DNA from 2 places in the Paenibacillus sp. FSL R5-0749 genome. Region 1 is predicted to be linked to the other one. Evidence: riboswitches for the same ligand, from Rfam matches in the RefSeq annotation. Region 1 holds a riboswitch; the other holds the start of a gene.

Region 1 (3,131 bases):
GACCAACTTCTTCCACCAAACCGGTAAACATGCTGCCGCCTCCCTTGTTTAATTTATTTATTCAGGCCACACCGGAATACCGCCAATGCTGATATTATCTCCAACTTGTTCGATCTCCAACTGATTCAATTGAATTGCCTGGTTCATACGTTCCACACCCTCGAAGCGGAAACTGCCAGGTGTATCATAACCGCCTACAATCTTAGGAGCGATAAACATGAGCAGTCGATCGACCAACCGTGCCTCCAGCATCGCTCCATTCAGAGTGCCTCCGCCTTCAAGCAAAATCGAACCAATCTCACGCTCACCCAACTTGCTAAGTCCGTTTAACAGATCCACACGTGGTCCAGGACCACAGCGGATAATTTCAACACCGTAGGCTTCCAAACGTTCAGCAGCTTCAGGACTGGCTTCGTCTGTTGTCAATACCCATGTTGGAGCAAGACCATCCTTAACCATTTTGGAACCTACTGGAAGACGCAACTTGGAATCCACCACGATTCGTACCGGGCTGATGCCTTCCACTTGCAAGCGGGTTGTAAGCTCCGGATTATCTGCGATCACCGTGTCGACACCAACCATAATGCCTTGGTGACGATGACGAAGGGCATGCACAATCTCACGAGCGGACTCGTTGGAGATCCACTTACTGTCTCCGCTGCGAGTGGCAATTTTCCCATCCAAAGTCGTAGCCGTTTTCAGTGTCACGAAAGGAAGGCCTGTTGTAATAAATTTAATGAATTTTTCATTCATGCGTCTTCCACGCTCACGCAGTACGCCAACTTCAACTTCAATGCCTTGTTGACGAAGCATGCTTATGCCTCTGCCGGATACTTGCGGATTTGGATCTTCACAACATACCACAACACGTTTTACCTTTTCATGAATCAGGCGTTCACTGCAAGGTGGCGTCTTGCCATAATGACTGCAGGGCTCAAGTGTAACGTATACCGTACTGCCTTCTGCATCGCTGCCCGCCATGTTCAGTGCATGTACCTCCGCATGACCGGTTCCACGTTTCAGATGGCTCCCAAGGCCTACAATACGCCCCTCTTTCACAACCACACATCCAACAACCGGATTAATTCCCGTCTGTCCCTGTGCTCGTTCCGCCATATCTAGTGCCAGTGCCATATAAAATTCATCATTGATCATTTCCAAATCCGTTCACCCCGCGGTTTAAAGTCTTGTTTATTAAAAAATCCCCGTCGAACAACCGTTCGATGGGGATGATGAGAGACAAATGTCAACAACAGGAGTCAAATGGATACAGCACGCCAACACTTTGCCCAAAACTTCATTTCGGACAAGTGAAAATAGACACATACCTTAATGAACATCAATTACAGGTAAAGAGCTTTATCGTGTGGCATATGTATGGAACTGTCCGGCCTAACCGGATCTTCCCTGCACAGTGCAAGACAAACACATCGTGACTGTACAGCCAACTCCTGCTGAATGCAAACCTGTTAGGTCTGCACCTCTCCTTCTCCCATCCAGACTATACTGTCGGTTCTGGAATTACACCAGATCAGCCATCTGCCACAGGCAGACAGGTCACGGACTTTGCATCAAGTGCTGGACATGTGTCCTTACACTCCCTGCATCACCGCCGGTAGGGAATTGCACCCTGCCCTGAAGGATTGCTTTCGTTATTAATTGGATGTTAGCACTTTAATGCCAAAAAATCAATTGTTTTTTGTTCCTTTTTGTCACATACTAACTTTTAATAAGCTAAGATACAGCAAAAAAACCGCATCTCACTAAGAGACACGATTTTAAGTTTTTAGATTATAGATTTTAGTTTACATCCTTCTCAGTTCCATCACAGCATTCTACATATCAGGAAAACACCAACGCACCATATGCTTCAAATCTTTGGCATTGTGAAATGGCAAGCGGTCAGGTTCTGGCAGCGGCGAACTGGGAAGCGGAATACCTCTCGCAACTCTTCTGACCCAACTTGTGGAATCGATCGCGATAGCCGAGCATTGCCAGCGTCCAGTCGTTCTCGGTCGAAACGTTCTCTGCAAATCGGTTTTTCCCGGCATGTCAGGAAAGACACCATCGAGATATTCAACGATAACGCGTTTGTCTCTGACTTCATGACAGTATACCGTCACCCATACACCTTCCCGGACCCGAACAGCATACACATCTCCAGCTTCTGCCTCCCCTGTGCCTGCATCAGGAGATTTCTTTGGCACTTTCCCTCGAACACTTCTCATCTTCTCCAATGCTCCCAGGATCGTTTCCTTTACAGGTGGACTCTCTTCAGGTTTATCCGCAAGAGATATGCTACTCAGATCAAAATCATGGAATATCTTGTTCAGGTTGTTCTCATTGATTCCGATAGATGAGTCCCACCACGCCAGAGGAGCCTGTACCTCAACCCGCACATTGGGGCGCGCGTCACGCTGTATGTAAGTCGTGTATTCTGTGATCATTCCGGGATGTTCCGGCGTATCCAGTATGCCAATCAGAGCTAATGTCTCAAGCAAGTCCCGATAAGCATATTCCTTTTGTGTAGGCAAAAGACGTTCCTTCTTGAGTGCTATTGCTGCTTTGCTGTAGCGTGTTTTTGGAGGTAATTGGCGCAGCACTGTTAACACCGCACAGAGTGTCCAGCGGTCGTAATCATTAGGTATTGGAAGCTCCTGCGCGGCAGCTAGCTCTCGGAGTGCCAGTACTTGTCCAAAGGGATCACCATCCAAAGGTGTTCCATTGGTCATGCGCCAATACCATTGTAACGTCGAGTCGGTTGCTTGATCTACGCTTAATCCGCAGATCTGACAAGTACTCGAAGATGGATATGGCGTGTGTTCATGGCTTGGCATACCGCTTGCAATAAGCTTGCCCGTAATCAGCGAGCGCCAGATCATGGGTGCTGACCACATCGATGCGACAAAGGCCTGTGCTGCTTCATTTATCGTCCATTGATTTGCAAGTTGTTTCAGCTCAGCGATCGTTTCATCATGCCCCGGACGTACAAACCGGTTCGGTTCATGCCCCGCTGTCTCAAGCGCTTCTAAATCCGGTGTGGATATACTCTGAGAAACATCATGTCGGGATGCCTGTAGTTCCTCGTCCCATCGTGTGGGTCCGCTATAGACTTGTTTTAACAAACGTAA
Region 2 (3,131 bases), 490 kb from region 1:
CCGTTAATGATGCTCCAGAAGACAAGCGGGCTCCAAGAGCCATCAATTCATTCCTGAAGTCTCTCATCAATAACTCATCTTCTGGAGAAGCAGGAACAGAAGCCTGAAGTTGCCATCGATCCAGAAATTCTTGCTGCCAGTTCGCCTTCCCGAGCCTGTCCTCCGATCGATCTCCCCCACGCCAATCGTGATAATCGCTGTTTACAAAATCAGTCCAAAGTCTGTCCATGTCTACCTCCGTTTAGTGTAACCATCTTAATTTAATAAAGGTGGTTACACTCTGTCTTTGATGTGTTATATTAAGTGTAACCTCATTAATCAGTTTTAGCTAGTTACGTCACACATCACAATAATACTCAAGGAGGAACGGCAATGACGAAAACAACAGCATTAGATGTGTTACTGATTCAAAAGGATGATACATGGGATCAATGCAATTGGATTGTACCTTTGTCGAAGTCTTTGGAAGGTCTTACAGCAGAGCAAGCAGCCTGGATTCCACCCTCAGGAGGATTAAGCATCTGGCAGTTGGTTAACCATATGTATTATTACAATCATCGCTTATTATGTCGCATGCAAGGTAAAGAACCTACCCTTCCTGCTGTAGACTCCAATGAATACACGTTTGGCAATCCTGGGGATGCAACGGATGAAGCCGGATGGAATACACTGATGAAGAGTACAACTCGATTAGCCCAACAGTTGCGAGATCAATTGGCTGCACTTGAAGAGTCAGACCTTGAAGCTGCTTATATGGACTCTGAAGAGAAATGGGCACACGAACTTGCCCGCTGGATACTTCACGATGCCTATCACGCAGGACAGATTGTGCTCGTTCGCAGACAGCAAGGAAGCTGGAAAATCGTTTTCTAAAAAAATGCTTGAACTGCTAGCGCTTACAGGAATAAGATGAACTTATTAATGTTACAGCTTGTTCAATACACTATATAATTGAATAGGATCTTCGGGGTAGGGTGCAATTCCCAACCGGCGGTGATGTTCTTCGGAACCAGCCCGCGACTCGCTATTTGTTCTTAACAAAGGACATTTAGCGACTGACTTGGTGTGAATCCAAGGCCGACGGTACAGTCCGGATGAGAGAAGATCAACACATTGACATGCCGTTCACGGGAAGGCCTCTTTCCTGACGCATGTCCTTGGATGAGCCCCCGTTTATTTGGTATATACCAAAACGAGGGCTTTTGTCGATTTTGCCAACTGAAGATTCCGTGTTCTGACGAAGGAGTCCTGAATATGGAAAAGACATCAGCAGCATCACCTGTTTACCGCAAGGAACGAAGTAATACCGGATTCTGGCTTGTAGTTCTCGGCGCCGCTTTATGGGGTGTCGACCCACTCTTCCGCATTATTTTGCTAAATACGATGACATCCACGCAGATTGTACTGGTGGAACATATCATCGTCAGTCTGATCGCCATTCCTGTGCTGTGGAAATTCCGGGCTGATCTGAAAAACCTGCGTGCTCGCCACTGGATTGCCGTGATCTTTATCTCATGGGGAGGTTCAGCTCTCGCAACGGTGTTGTTCACCATGGCACTTACGCATAATGATCCAAACACGGTTCTTTTATTGCAAAAAATGCAACCACTCTTCGCTATCGTGCTGGCTAAGCTGTTATTGAAAGAGACGTTACCACGTCGCTTCGGTGGATTGTTCTTCATCGCATTAGCAGGAACGTATCTGCTCACATTCGGCTTCACATTGCCATTAGGTAACTGGGACAACTGGATTCATGCTGGAAGCTTGTTATCCCTTGGGGCTGCTGCCTTATGGGGAGGTTCAACCGTTATGGGACGATTGATGCTGGGACAGGCGCGTTACGAAACCGTCACCTCCCTTCGCTTTGTCGTTGCGCTCCCGCTCCTTATTTTTATGACGTGGAACGAAGGTGCGGCATGGACGTTTCCATCCGGAACGGGTGAACAGACTGCTGTTATCCTCAATATTCTTGGTCAGGCATTGTTACCAGGTTTGCTAAGTCTTCTGCTGTATTACAAAGGTCTGTCGTCAACCAAAGCTTCTGTTGCAACACTCGCAGAGCTTAGCTTCCCGATGGCAGGTGTGTTGGTGAACTGGATTGCTTTCCGTACACTGATTACATGGGAGCAGTTGCTTGGTTTCATCTTGATCTGGGTTGCCCTCTTTGCCATTTCCAAACAGCAAGAAAGATCATCCACTGTGGCCGATGCGGCACCAAAGCTGCGAACAGAGTAAGGTAATATCCACATCACATATAGATCAATAATTATCAAATATTAAAAGAAAGCCATTGTACATCGGATTAGATGAGCAATGGCTTTTTCATTTCCACTCCATTGATATGACTAGATCATTTTCTCAATGAGTAATACGAGCTACTAACCCCCTATTTTATTCGATATCGCAACTGATATCGAAACTCCTCCCCTCTTTTCCCTTCAACCTCATATCGAATATGCAAATCATTGCACTACGTCTCTTCTATGTTTTGTCTTTTGTCCAATCCGGTGGTACGATGACATATGGAATAAACAGATGAATTATATTCAGAGAGGAACGATCATCATGTCTTCATTCTCATATACCTCCTACGACGCCGTAGGTTTGGCTGAACTGATCCGATCCCGGGAAGTATCCCCGGTTGAATTGCTGGAAGCGGCGTTTGCACGCCTTGAAGAAGTGAATCCGCAACTCAATGCGGTTATTCGTACATACGAAACTCGCGCACGGGAGGAAGCAAGCTTGGTTCGCCCTGGAGAACAACCTTTTGCCGGTGTGCCCCTACTCCTGAAAGATATCTCGCAATCCTTGGAAGGTGAATTTCTGACTTCAGGCTCCCGTCTGTTCAGCGAGCATCGGGCATTACGCAATTCCAATTTTGTCACTCGACTCCGTGATGCGGGTTTTATCGTCATAGGACATACGAATACGCCCGAGTTTGGCTTGAAAAATATTACAGAGCCCCGCCTCCATGGTCCAAGTCGCAATCCCTGGAATATCAACCACTCGCCAGGTGGATCAAGCGGTGGTGCCGCTGCCGCTGTAGCTTCGGGTATTGTTCCCCTGGCTGGAGCCAGTGACGGAGGCGGTTCGATTCGTATCCCAGCTTCCTTTAGCGGATTGTTTGGATT

Evidence for each region. A riboswitch is a leader RNA that binds a small molecule or an ion and turns the genes downstream of it on or off. The one in region 1 is predicted to bind FMN.
Region 2: linked by a shared signal. The riboswitch ahead of MKY85_RS16980 (DMT family transporter) and the one ahead of ribD (bifunctional diaminohydroxyphosphoribosylaminopyrimidine deaminase/5-amino-6-(5-phosphoribosylamino)uracil reductase RibD) in region 1 are both predicted to bind FMN.

The regions. Positions count from the first base shown of each region.
Region 1 covers NZ_CP152005.1:4,349,010-4,352,140, forward strand. The annotation lists gene ribE (riboflavin synthase) at 1-31, opposite strand, end outside; gene ribD (bifunctional diaminohydroxyphosphoribosylaminopyrimidine deaminase/5-amino-6-(5-phosphoribosylamino)uracil reductase RibD) at 58-1,161, opposite strand; FMN riboswitch at 1,481-1,647, opposite strand; gene MKY85_RS19335 (hypothetical protein) at 1,836-3,131, opposite strand, start outside.
Region 2 covers NZ_CP152005.1:3,858,959-3,862,089, forward strand. The annotation lists gene MKY85_RS16970 (CGNR zinc finger domain-containing protein) at 1-229, opposite strand, end outside; gene MKY85_RS16975 (DinB family protein) at 373-873, shown strand; FMN riboswitch at 957-1,110, shown strand; gene MKY85_RS16980 (DMT family transporter) at 1,255-2,235, shown strand; gene MKY85_RS16985 (amidase) at 2,566-3,131, shown strand, end outside.